4 regions of the Rhizobium sp. BR 314 genome follow, and region 3 is predicted to be linked to each of the others. Evidence: predicted binding sites of a transcription regulator. Region 3 holds the regulator's gene; each other region holds the start of a gene.

The links. Region 3 encodes PhoB, which activates phosphate uptake and scavenging genes when phosphate is short. Its sites were predicted from a motif close to TGTCATNNANCTGTCAT; they were not measured.
Positions count from the first base shown of each region.
Region 1: a site for PhoB is predicted at 1,281-1,297, ahead of QD461_RS03740 (acid phosphatase). Genes of this name have one in related genera too.
Region 2: a site for PhoB is predicted at 1,862-1,878, ahead of QD461_RS14320 (toxic anion resistance protein). Genes of this name have one in related genera too.
Region 4: a site for PhoB is predicted at 2,036-2,052, ahead of QD461_RS24790 (UDP-2,3-diacylglucosamine diphosphatase). Genes of this name have one in related genera too.

Region 1 covers NZ_JARWLA010000002.1:248,262-251,504, reverse strand. The annotation lists gene QD461_RS03745 (ABCB family ABC transporter ATP-binding protein/permease) at 1-1,203, shown strand, start outside; gene QD461_RS03740 (acid phosphatase) at 1,337-2,035, shown strand; gene QD461_RS03735 (phosphatidylserine decarboxylase) at 2,343-3,041, shown strand; gene pssA (CDP-diacylglycerol--serine O-phosphatidyltransferase) at 3,164-3,243, shown strand, end outside.
Region 2 covers NZ_JARWLA010000009.1:56,313-59,555, reverse strand. The annotation lists gene QD461_RS14335 (glycerophosphodiester phosphodiesterase) at 1-401, opposite strand, end outside; gene QD461_RS14330 (RidA family protein) at 401-868, opposite strand; gene QD461_RS14325 (cell envelope integrity EipB family protein) at 1,004-1,831, shown strand; gene QD461_RS14320 (toxic anion resistance protein) at 2,038-3,117, shown strand; gene QD461_RS14315 (substrate-binding domain-containing protein) at 3,123-3,243, shown strand, end outside.
Region 3 covers NZ_JARWLA010000019.1:43,456-46,698, reverse strand. The annotation lists gene pstA (phosphate ABC transporter permease PstA) at 1-213, shown strand, start outside; gene pstB (phosphate ABC transporter ATP-binding protein PstB) at 228-1,043, shown strand; gene phoU (phosphate signaling complex protein PhoU) at 1,095-1,808, shown strand; gene phoB (phosphate regulon transcriptional regulator PhoB) at 1,840-2,523, shown strand; gene QD461_RS21885 (GcrA family cell cycle regulator) at 2,616-3,140, opposite strand.
Region 4 covers NZ_JARWLA010000024.1:51,435-54,677, forward strand. The annotation lists gene QD461_RS24785 (NADP-dependent malic enzyme) at 1-1,776, opposite strand, end outside; gene QD461_RS24790 (UDP-2,3-diacylglucosamine diphosphatase) at 2,119-2,925, shown strand; gene QD461_RS24795 (MFS transporter) at 3,092-3,243, shown strand, end outside.

The DNA.
Region 1 (3,243 bases), on a different contig from region 3:
GATTCGCTGCTGAATTTCGAGACGGTTAAATATTTCGGCAACGAAGAGATGGAAGCCAAGCGCTTCGATCAATCGATGGAACGCTACGAGAAGGCCGCCACCAGCGTCTGGACATCGCTCGGTTGGCTGAACTTCGGCCAGGGCCTGATCTTTGGCCTCGGCACGACAGTCATGATGGTGATCTCGGGCCTGTCCGTTCTCAATGGCCACCAGACCGTGGGCGATTTCGTATTCATCAATGCCATGCTCTTGCAACTCTCTGTGCCGCTGAACTTCATCGGCTTCGTCTACCGCGAAATCCGTCAGGGTTTGACCGACATCGAGGAAATGTTCGACCTTCTGGAAGTGCAGCCCGAAGTCGTCGATGCCCCCGAGGCCAAAGAGCTGGTGATCGCCAATGGCGCCATCTCCTTCAAGGACGTGCATTTTGCCTATGATGCGGCACGGCCGATCCTGAAGGGCATTTCCTTCGAAGTGCCCGCGGGCAAGACGGTCGCCGTCGTCGGCCCATCAGGAGCGGGAAAATCGACCCTGTCCCGCCTGCTCTACCGGTTCTACGATGTGCAGAGCGGCACGATCACCATCGACGGCCAGGATCTTCGAACCGTGACGCAGAAGAGCCTGCGCAAGGTGATTGGCATGGTGCCTCAAGATACCGTGCTGTTCAACGACACCATCGCCTACAACATCCGCTATGGCCGGCCGGGTGCGAGCGAGGCAGAGGTGACGGCGGCGGCAGAGATCGCCCAGATCGGCGATTTCATCCGTCACCTGCCCGAGGGCTTCGAAACGAAGGTCGGCGAACGCGGCCTCAAATTATCCGGCGGCGAGAAGCAGCGAGTGGCCATCGCGCGCACCATTCTGAAAGCTCCGCCGGTTCTGATCCTCGATGAGGCAACTTCGGCGCTCGATACGACGACCGAACGGGAAATACAGGCAGCGCTCGACGTGGTCTCCAAGAACCGCACGACGCTGGTCATTGCCCACCGCCTTTCGACAGTCATCGGCGCGGACGAGATCATCGTGCTGAAAAGCGGCGTGATCGCCGAACGCGGCACGCATGCGGACCTGCTGGCCCAAGACGGGCTTTATGCGTCCATGTGGAGCCGCCAGCGCGAAGCAACACAGGCGGAAGAACATCTGAAGCAGGTGCGCGAAAACGACGATCTCGGCGTGGTCAACCGGCTTGCGCCGGCAAACTGAGCAGACTTGCGTCTTCGGCGCCGCTCTCAGCGGTCGCAGCGAGATTTCAGGCGAAGATTTTGTGCACTCCGACTGTCACGAACCTGAGATGACAGCTTGCTAGGTACGGGGCTCACTTAATAGGGAGCCCTCAATGCGTACTTTTGCCAAAGCCTTAACGTTGCTGCTCGTCGTCGGCGTCGCCTCGCCGGTTTTCGCCGACGATGCCAAGCCGTTTGCAGATGCCAAGGAGATCAACCTCCTCAATCTCCTGCCGCCTCCGCCCGCCAACGATTCGGCGAAGACGAAGGCTGAACTTGGCGAAATCCTGACGATCCAGGTTACCCGCACGCCGGAAATGGCAGCTCGCGCCGTAGCAGATGCCGAAGAAAATGTCTGGCGCTTCTCCGACGTCATCGACAGCCCAAAGTTCACCAAGGACAACCTGCCGAAGTTCTCGGCCTTCTTCGACCGCGTCGTCGAGACCGAAGGTGCCGTTGTCGATCCGGCCAAGGATGTCTGGAAGCGCCCGCGCCCGCATCTCTACAGCGATCTCGTAAAGCCGATCGTGCCGCTCTCCAAGTCCGGCTCCTATCCGTCGGGCCATACGACGGTCGGCACTCTGATGGGCATCGTGCTGGCGAACATGGTTCCGGAGAAGCGCGACGCCATCATGGCCCGCGCCTGGGAATACGGCCATAACCGCGTTGTCGGCGGCATCCACTACGCCTCCGACATCGAAGCCGGGCGCATCGCCGGCACCGTCATCGCCGAAACCATCACGACGCATGACGACTACAAGAGCGAATATGAAGGTGCCAAGGCCGAGCTGCGCGCCGCTCTGGGCCTCTGATCTTCCTCTGAGCATAAAAACATAGGTACGGCCGCCGGTTTCCACCGGCGGCCTTTTCATTGCGCCGCACGAGCAGACGTCAGCAAGGCTTTTCAGGGGTGGACAAGCATCGATGTGCTGCATTTGCTTGGATTGCGCCGTCGGCGAACGCGCGAAAGCATTGCCCATGACGGCGTTTGGCTGTAGTCACCGTCGACTGGTAGTCAGAGCAAGACCGCTTATCTTGTTCTCATCTTTTGATTGGCGTCCTCGCGCTCGGCAACCGGAATCGGTTGCCTCAGAGGTGCCCTAACGGAGTAGGCCGTAGATGAGCTTGTTCAACAGTGTGCGCAACGTCATCGTTCCGGTGCACAAGGAAGGCTATCCCTTCGTTGCGGGGTTCTTCGTCGCATCGCTGGTCCTCGGCTGGATCTTCAAGCCGCTCTTCTGGATCGGCCTGATCCTCACGCTCTGGTGCGCCTACTTCTTCCGTGACCCCGAGCGCATGACGCCGCAGGACGATGATCTGGCAATATCGCCGGCCGACGGCAAGGTTTCGGGCGTGCAGATGGTGACGCCACCGGCGGAACTCGATCTCGGCAACCAGCCGATGCTGCGCATCTCGATTTTCATGAACGTCTTCGATTGCCATGTGAACCGTTCTCCGATGCGCGGCCGCATCACCAGCATCGCCTACCGCCAGGGCAGCTTTCTCAATGCCGAACTGGATAAGGCAAGCGAGCAGAACGAACGCAACGGCCTCGTCATCGAAACCAAGCATGGCGCGATCGGCGTGGTACAGATTGCAGGCCTCGTCGCCCGCCGCATCCTTTGCTTCGTCAATCCTAATGAGCCGCTCGACGCCGGCGAGCGTATCGGCCTGATCCGCTTCGGTTCGCGCCTTGACATCTTCCTGCCCGAGGGAGCATCGCCGCGCGTCGCCATCGGCCAGCGGGCGGTTGCCGGCGAAACCGTGATTGCCGAATTCGGCTCCTCAAAGGGCCCGACCGTTAGCCGCCGCAGCTGAACCTGGAGCATTTCCGCATTTAAGCGGGACCGCAGAAATGCTCCATATCATTGTTTTCACGCAGTTCCTGGCGCAAACTTGCTTCGCATCTTTGCTGGAATTGCTCTAGGACCAAGAGTGAGATGAAAACGCCTTTTCCGCCTTTCGAGCCGCATGGGCCCAATGACGAAGCGCGCGGACCTCGCCTCCGGGAAATCCCCTT
Region 2 (3,243 bases), on a different contig from region 3:
TTATAACCTTCGAGGATTTCGAGCACGGATTCGGCAAAGCCTTCATCATCGCCTTCGCGGCCCTTGAGTTCCAGCACGAGCGGCACCTTGCCGTCACAGAGCTGCAAAAGCTGCTTCAAGGTCGGGATCTTGTCCTTGGTGCCGCCGATCGAGAGCAGCCCGAGCTCGGCCGAGGTGCGCTCGCGTACCTCGCCGGGCAGGTTGCAGACGCGCTGCAGATCATCGTCATGGAAAACGACCGGAACGCCGTCCGAGGCATAGTGCAGGTCGCACTCGATGGCAAAGCCCGCCTCGATGGCTCGGCTGAAGGCCGAAAGCGTGTTCTCCCAGACTTCCTTGTTCATGTCATGATAGCCGCGATGGGCGACGGGGCGCTCGGTCAGCCAGGCAAGCTTGCTCATTATGCGATTTCCAGAATGGCATCGATTTCAACGACGGCATTGAGCGGCAGGGCTGCCATGCCGACGGCGGCGCGGGCATGCTTTCCGGCTTCGCCGAGTACATTTGCCAGAAGATTCGAGGCGCCGTTGATCACAAGATGTTGTTCGACGAAATCGGGCGTCGAGGCGACGAAGCCGTTGAGCTTGATCAGGCGTTTGATGCGGCCGAGGTCACCGCCAAGCGCTGCTTTTGCCTGGGCGAGAATGTTGATGGCGCAGAGTTCGGCTGCGCGCTGGCCGCCTGCAACATCGACATCCTTGCCGAGATGGCCCGTCACGCCGATCTTGCCGTTTTCCATCGGCAACTGGCCGGACAGATAGAGAAGATTGCCGCTGATGACATAGGGAACATAGTTGGCGGCCGGTGCTGCGGCCTGCGGCAAAGTGATACCAAGTTCCGTCAGACGAGCCTCTATGGCAGCGGACATTTTCATCTCCCGTTTTGTTGTAAAAACTTCAAAAATCCGGCATCAAGACTAAATTCCGTCAATCGGAACAGGCAGCCTCGTTTCAGCCGAAAGCGTTCTTATAACATCGCGTGCGAGTCCAACAGGAGATAATGAATGTTCCGCTCGAGTTTTGCTGCCACCGTTGTTTCGGGGCTGGGCATTCTGTCACTGGGAACCACCGCGACGCACGCGGCCGTCCCGAGCGGCTTGATCGCTCACCGGGCCGTCTATGATTTGGAGCTGAAGGATGCCTCCGATCGCTCCGGCATCGCCGGCATGTTTGGCCGCATGGTTTATGAGTTCAACGGTTCCGATTGCACCGGCTTTACCACCAATTTCCGTTTCGTGACGAAGATCGATACCGGCGACTCCACGCGCGTCAGCGATCAACAGACCACGACCTTCGAAGATCTCGGCAAGCGGATCTTTCGCTTCGAAACCAAATCCTACACGGATAGCCAACTCGACAAGGATGTGCGGGGCGCCGCCGTCGAGGACCAGAAGGGTATAAAGATCGATCTCACCCAGCCGCATAGCAAGCAGGTCGAAGTGATCGAGAGCCGCTTTCCGACGGAGCACATGCTCGACATCATTCACAATGCCAAGCTCGGCAAGAACTTCTTCGAGGCACAGGTCTTCGATGGCTCCGATGACGGCGACAAGCCGTTGCTCGCCACCACCGTCGTCGGCAAGGAGCAGACGCCTGCAAAGGATGATCCCGACGCCGAAAAGGCCGGCGCTTTCGCCAGCAAGACCTTCTGGCCCGTAACTGTCGCTTATTTCAACGAGAAGTCCACCGGCGACGCCATGCCCGTCTATCGCATGTCGTTCAAGTTGTACGAGAACGGCATAACCCGCGATCTTACCATGGACTACGGCGATTTCGTCCTGACCGGCAAGCTCACCAAGCTTGAGGTTCTCGACACCAAGGCGTGCCAATAGCCCACGATAACGCTCCTGACGCGAAATCGTCGTCATAAAACTGTGATCCAAGTTTCACTATTGTGTGGAACGGTCGGCAAGCGGTGGTGAGTCTATTTCACCTCGCGTCGACTTGGAATTGTAGTGGGGCGCGCGGGGGAATGATCGTCTGGGGCGATCGAAAGTTTTGCGGTCGGCTCCGTTTTATGGACGAGAAAGCGTGCCCCATGAGCAATGCCGATATCCCAGCCACGTCTCACGAGACGCTGCCCGTTGTTGCCGCCGACCCGGCGGAAATCGCTCGCATCGGCGATAGCATCGACCTGACCGATCGGGCCGGCATCTCCGTCTACGGCGATCGCGCGCAGCAGTCCGTTTCAGATTATTCCGACCGCATTTTGCGCGAGGTCCGTAACCGCGATCTCGGCGAAGTCGGCAAGCTGCTGACCGATATCATCGTCAAATCCAAGAATCTCGATCCGGCCTCGTTGAAGGACGAGGGCTTCCTGTCGCGGATGTTTTCCTCGTTCAGAGCACGGCTGGAGCGTTTCAAGGAGCAGTTCGAGGATGTCGCCGGCCAGATCGATCGCATCGGGCTGGAGCTTGATCGCCATAAGGACGTTTTGCGCCGTGATATCGCGCTTCTCGATGACCTGCACGAAGAAACCAAGCAGTCCATCCTGCAGCTCGACGCCTATGTGCAGGCGGGAAAGGCGTTCGCCGAGCGTTTCCGCGCGACCGAACTCCCGCGCCTGAAGAGTGCCGCCGAAGCGGCGACCGTCAATCCAGGCGGCGGCATGCTGGAGGCGCAGATCTATCAGGACAGCCTGCAGGCGCTCGATCGGCTGGAGAAGCGCGTATTCTACCTGCAGCAGGCGCGTCAGCTCGGCATCCAGCAATTGCCGCAGATCCGTATCGTGCAGGCCGGTGACGAAACCCTGATCGAAAACCTGCAGGCGACTTCGGCGCTGACGGTGCCGGCCTGGAAGCAGAAGATGGTGATCCTGCTCGGCCTGACCCAGCAGAAATCGGCGCTCGAATTGCAGAAGACCATTACCGACGCCACCAACGACATGATCCGCGAGGCCTCAAGGATGATGAAGGACCAGGCGATTGCCATAGAACAGCAATCGCAGCGCGGTATCGTCGACATCGACACGCTCGCTGCGGCCAATCGCGATCTGATCGACACGATCGGCGGCGTGCTGAAGGTGCAGGAGGATGGCCGCGCCAAGCGCGCCGAGGCCGAGCAGCGGATGCAGAAAATGACCGTCGAGCTGAAGAAAGCAATGATCGAGGCCCGGTAATCGGCATGGCAATCCGTACACTTGTTACCGGCCTGACACTTGTGCCAGCTCTCGCGCTGAGCGGCTGCGACGTCGGCGGCCAAGGCCCGAAATTCTCGATCGTCTCCGGCTCGGAGAACACGGTCC
Region 3 (3,243 bases):
CTGATCGGCATGGTCGCCTTCGTCGCCAATTATCCCGCTTCGCCGCTCGATCCTTCGACGGCGCTGCCGGTGCAGATCTACATGTGGGCGAGCGAAGCGGAGCGTGCCTTCGTTGAGAGAACCTCCGGGGCCATCATCGTCCTGCTCTTCTTCCTCGTTGCGATGAATATCGGGGCAATCCTGCTGCGCCGTCGCTTCGAGCGGCGCTGGTAGGGGAGGAGCACGAAATGAACATGATGACGGAAGCCGGAAGCGAACGAGCATTGGCCAAGAAGATGATGACGATCCCCTACAAGATGATCGGCCAGGACGTTTCGGTCTACTACGGCGAAAAGCGCGCGCTCTTCGACGTCAATCTGAATATCCGCGCCAATACGGTCACGGCGTTGATCGGCCCGTCTGGCTGCGGCAAGTCCACCTTCCTGCGTTGCCTCAACCGCATGAACGATACGATCGAGACCTGCCGTATCACCGGCAAGATCACGCTCGACGATCAGGATGTCTACGACAACAGTATCGATGTGGTGGAGCTGCGCGCGCGCGTCGGCATGGTCTTCCAGAAGCCCAATCCGTTTCCGAAATCGATCTACGAGAACGTCGCCTATGGTCCGCGCATACACGGCCTGCATCGTTCGAAGGCCGATCTCGAGCACATCGTCGAAACCAGCCTGCAGAAGGCTGGTCTCTGGGGCGAAGTGAAGGACCGGCTCCACGATGCCGGCACCAGCCTTTCTGGCGGACAGCAGCAGCGCCTGTGCATCGCGCGCGCCGTTGCAGTCAGCCCGGAGGTGATCCTGATGGACGAGCCCTGTTCGGCGCTCGATCCGATTGCGACGGCAAAAGTCGAGGATCTCATTCACGAGCTGCGGGAGAATTTTACGATCGTTATCGTGACGCATTCCATGCAGCAGGCTGCCCGCGTTTCACAGCGCACCGCAATGTTCCATCTCGGCCATCTGGTCGAGGAGAACGACACCGATAAGATGTTCACCAATCCCGACGATTTCCGCACGCAGGATTACATCATGGGCCGTTTTGGTTGATGATGTCAGGTGCGCGGCTCCCTTCACACAGTTCACCTTAAGGAAAGAAAAATGGTCTCCACTCACATTCTCTCTGCCTATGACGAAGACCTGAAGTTCCTGACGCGCCGTATTGCCGAAATGGGCGGTCTGGCCGAACAGATGGTCAGCGACAGCGTTCGCGCATTGGTTCATAGCGATGCCGCTCTCGCACAGAAGGTCATCTCCGACGACGTCGTTCTCGACCATGCCGAACGCGAAGTCGGCGACAAGGCGATCGTCACCATCGCACGTCGTCAGCCGATGGCGGCTGACCTGCGCGAGATCATGGGTTCCATCCGCATCGCCTCCGATCTGGAGCGTGTCGGCGACCTTGGCAAGAACACGGCAAAGCGCGTCATCGCCGTGCAGGGCACCGGAGTTCCGCGGAAGCTTGCCCGCGGCATCGAACATCTTTCCGAACTGGCGCTCGGCCAGCTCAAGGAAGTCCTTGACGTCTACGCCACGCGGTCGCCAGACAAGGCTGTTTCGATCCGCGAACGCGACGAGGAAATCGACGCGATGTACACCTCGCTCTTTCGCGAGATGCTGACCTACATGATGGAAGATCCGCGCAACATCACCACCTGCACGCATCTTCTCTTCTGCGCCAAGAACATCGAGCGCATCGGCGACCATGCCACCAATATCGCCGAGACGATCTATTACATGGCGACAGGCGCACAGCCGGAAGGCGAACGTCCGAAGGACGACACTGCAAACACCGTTGGCGCGGTGACGGAATAATCTGGAAGAGAAGAAAGGAGACCAAAGGCGCATGGTTCCGAGAGTTGCTGTTGTAGAAGACGAGGAAGCGCTGAGCGTTCTGCTGCGCTATAATCTTGAGGCCGAAGGCTTCGAGGTCGACACGATCCTCAGAGGCGATGAAGCCGAGTTGCGTCTCCAGGAGCGCATCCCCGATCTTCTGATCCTCGACTGGATGCTCCCCGGCGTGTCCGGCATCGAGCTTTGCCGCCGGCTGCGTATGCGGCCGGAGACGGAGCGCCTGCCGATTATCATGTTGACGGCCCGCGGCGAGGAAAGCGAGCGCGTGCGCGGCCTTTCCACCGGCGCGGACGATTACGTCGTCAAGCCGTTCTCGACGCCGGAGCTGATGGCGCGCGTCAAGGCGATGCTACGGCGTGCCCGTCCGGAGGTTCTCTCTACGGTGCTGCGTTGCGGCGATATCGAGCTGGACCGCGAAACCCATCGCGTTCATCGCAAGAGCCGCGAAGTGCGGCTGGGTCCGACGGAATTCCGTCTGCTGGAATTCCTGATGTCCTCGCCGGGCCGCGTCTTCTCCCGCTCGCAGCTGCTGGACGGCGTCTGGGGGCACGATATCTATGTCGACGAACGCACCGTCGACGTTCATGTCGGCCGCCTGCGCAAGGCGCTAAACTTCTCCAATATGCAGGATGTCATCCGCACCGTTCGCGGCGCGGGCTATTCCATGGAGGCCTGAGCGGTCAACCGCTCAGGCATCAACATTGCGGCGGAAACAGAAAACGGGCCTCGAGGGGCCCGTTTCGTTGTCTGAATTCTTGAATTCGCTGCTTAGCCGTTGTTGCGACGGCGATCATGCACCGGCTGGTAGGCCATGCGCTGATGATAGGTGCAGTACGGCGAGGAATCCGGGCTGTCATTGCCGCAGAAGTGGAAATCGTCCTTCAACGGATCACCGACGGGCCACTTGCAGGTGCGTTCCGTCAGTTCCGTCAGGCCGAGGCGGCGCGAAATCGGAACGACGACATTGGCCGCGGGACGGTAGGTGATCTCGTTGACCGCATCGACCTCGATCTCTTCCTTCAGCATGGTTGCACCCTGCTGGCGGGCAACCGTACGGGTCGCGACGCGCGAGGTGTAAGCCGGAGCCCTTGGCGCCGAGGCAGTGCGCTTCGGCGTGCGAGCAGCCGTCGCCGTGCCACCCGCCTTCGCTCGGCCGGGAAGGTTCAGGCGATGCACCTTGCCGATGACGGCATTACGGCTCACGCCACCCAGTTGCGCCGCGATCTGGCTGGCGCTCAACCCTTCGGACCATAGCTTTTTCAGCTTCTCGACGCGTTCGTCTGTCCAATTCATGCCCTGTCTCCGCTGTCGCGTTTCCGGTGGCAGAATCCTTCACCATTGCCTCGCATGGGATCGAGGCACGAAACGCTTTAAAATTGTGGTGACTAGTTCCGCC
Region 4 (3,243 bases), on a different contig from region 3:
ATCCCTTACGTCGGGCCGTTTGCCGATGATCTGGCGGACGATGCGCAGATGACGCTCGTAGCGGCCTTCGAGGCCGCAGATCAAGGCATCGGCTTCGCCGCGCTTCAGGGCAAGCGCGCCGATGACGGTCGCGTTGGTGCGGACGATCGTGCGAGCGGCTTCGGGGATGACGCCAGCGCGGCCGACGAGCGAGAAATAGAGCTCGACATACTCGCGGAAGCGTGGATCGTCCTCGGGGTTGATAACAGCGAAATCGGTATTCGGCCGGATCTTCAGGCCGTAACGCTTCAGACGAGTCTCGATGACCGAGGGACGGCCGATCAGGATCGGCGTTGCCGTGCCTTCTTCAAGCAGGACCTGGGCGGCGCGCAGCACGCGCTCATCTTCACCTTCGGAGAAGACGACGCGCTTGCGTTCGGCAATCTTCGCAGCCGCAAAGATCGGCTTCATGATGAAGCCGGAACGGAAGACGAAGCGATTGAGCTCGTCCATATAGGCGTCGAAATCCTTGATCGGACGCAGCGCCACGCCGCTGTCGGCGGCGGCTCTCGCCACGGCCGGCGCAATGCGCAGGATCAGGCGCGGATCGAAGGGCGAAGGAATGAGGTAGTTGGGGCCGAAGACCGGCGTTTCGCCGGTGTAGGCGCGGGCAGCGACGTCGGAAGGCTCTTCGCGGGCAAGCGAGGCGATGGCGCGAACGGCGGCCATCTTCATCTCTTCATTGATCGTCTTGGCGCCGCAATCGAGCGCACCGCGGAAGATATAGGGGAAGCAGAGAACGTTGTTCACCTGGTTCGGGAAATCGGAGCGACCGGTACAGATCATCGCGTCAGGGCGGGCAGCGCGGGCGAGGTCGGGCATGATTTCCGGCGTCGGATTGGCGAGCGCCATGATCAGCGGCTTTTCCGCCATCTGTTCGAGAAGCTCCGGCTTCAAAACGCCGGCGGCAGACAGGCCGAGGAAAACGTCGGCGCCCGGAATGGACTCGGCAAGCACGCGCTTGTAGCTATCCTGGGCATAGACGGATTTCCATTCATCCATCAGGACGTTGCGGTCCTTGTAGACTAGGCCTTCGATATCGTGGACCCAAATGTTCTCGCGCTTGGCGCCGAGAGTGACGAGCAGGTTGAGGCATGCGAGCGCTGCGGCGCCAGCGCCCGAGGCGACGATCTTGACGTCCTCGATCTTCTTACCGGCAAGCTCAAGGCCATTGAGGATAGCGGCGGCGACGATGATGGCGGTGCCGTGCTGGTCGTCGTGGAAAACCGGGATTTCCATCTTTTCGCGCAGGCGGCGTTCGACGTCGAAGCACTCCGGCGCCTTGATGTCTTCGAGGTTGATGCCGCCGAAGGTCGGCTCAAGTGCGGAAATGGTGTTGACCATCTCGTCGACGGTCGGGGCTGCGACTTCGATGTCGAAGACATCGATGCCTGCGAATTTCTTGAAGAGAACGGCCTTGCCTTCCATGACCGGCTTGGAGGCGAGAGGGCCGATATTGCCTAGGCCCAGAACGGCCGAACCGTTCGAGATAACAGCAACGAGATTGGCGCGGGACGTATAGTCGGCCGCCGTTTCCGGGTTGTCGCGGATCGCGAGGCAGGGGGCGGCAACGCCCGGGGAATAGGCAAGTGCCAGATCGCGCTGGTTGCCGAGCGGCTTGGTCGCCTGAATTTCAAGCTTGCCGGGGCGGGGATAGCGGTGGAAATAGAGCGCCTGTTCGTCGAAATTGCCGCTGGCCATGTTCTTGGCTGCTTTCGAATTGTCGTTCGTGTCCATCTTGCGTCTCCATTCCAGGCCTATGCTTCGAGTCCCTGCATACATCAATCGGTTTGGGTTCACAGTATGCAATTGACGTCACTGAGCGTTTTTGCCGCGACAATGTCTTGATCGACCGTGCACCGGGCCACTTACAAGAGCGAAACGATGCGAAACACCTATCCGCTTTATGCTGACTATTTTCATGGCGCGCGGGTGGGTTTCGTGCCTGTGGCTACGAGCACCCGAATCAGCCTGCAGAGCCGCCAAACACAGGATTTGTCATCTTCCTGAAACACGAGTCTGGTTTTGGAATAGGTAAGGCTAGGATAGGGCACGGACATAGAGTTCGTGAATGAAAACATGGACACCCGGCGATTCCGCACATTGTTCATTTCTGACGTGCACCTCGGTTCGAAAGCCGCCAAGGCGGATTTTCTGCTCGACTTTCTCCGTCATCACGAGGCCGATACCATCTATCTGGTCGGCGATATCGTCGATGGCTGGCGGCTGAAGCGGAACTGGTACTGGCCGCAGGATTGCAATGACGTGGTGCAGAAGCTGTTGCGCAAGGCGCGCAAGGGCACGCGCATCGTCTACATTCCCGGCAATCACGATGAATTCCTGCGCGATTTCCCCGGCATGCATTTTGGCGGCATTGAAGTGGCGCAGCGCGCCATGCACGAAACGGCCGACGGCAAGAAATATCTCGTGCTGCACGGCGACGAATTCGACGTCGTCGTTCGCAACGCCCGCCTGCTTGCCTATCTCGGCGACTGGGCCTACGACATGGCGATCCTGATCAATATCGGCCTTGCGGCGGTACGCCGCCGCCTGAACATGCCCTATTGGTCCTTCTCTGCTTGGGCGAAGCTGCAGGTCAAGCATGCGGTCAACTTCATCGGCGAATTCCAGCGGGTGATTGCCGAAGAAGCAAAGCGCAACGATGCCGATGGCGTCATCTGCGGTCACATCCACCATGCCGTGATCGAAGATCTGGACGGCGTGCGCTACATCAATACGGGCGACTGGGTGGAAAGCTGCACGGCGATTGCCGAGCATGAGGACGGCACCTTCGAGCTGATCACCTGGCAGACGATCCTTGAGACGCAGCCCGTCGGCGCGTCGATAGAAGAGCTGCCGCAGTCGCTGGGCGCTCAGGCAGCCTGATTTCGCACCTGTTCACGAACTTGGTGATAGGCTGTCATAAATATTGACTGCCAGGAAAGGGTCGGAGAGCCGAAGTTTTTCGGAAACGTTACAGTTCGACCGCTTCTCGCCATAGTCGTGCTCCCGATAGAGTGATAGGGACAAATCAGTTCCCTTCAGGTCTGTCATGATTCCCGCGATAAAATCTTTCCAGGGTGAGGGTGCGCCTCCGTATTTCCGCTTGCGCACTGCTTTGTCCTATTGCGCCCCGTTGTTCGTCAACGGCATTGCTTTGCCATTCTTTCCCGTCTGGCTGGCGGGCTTGAATTTCAGCGATCA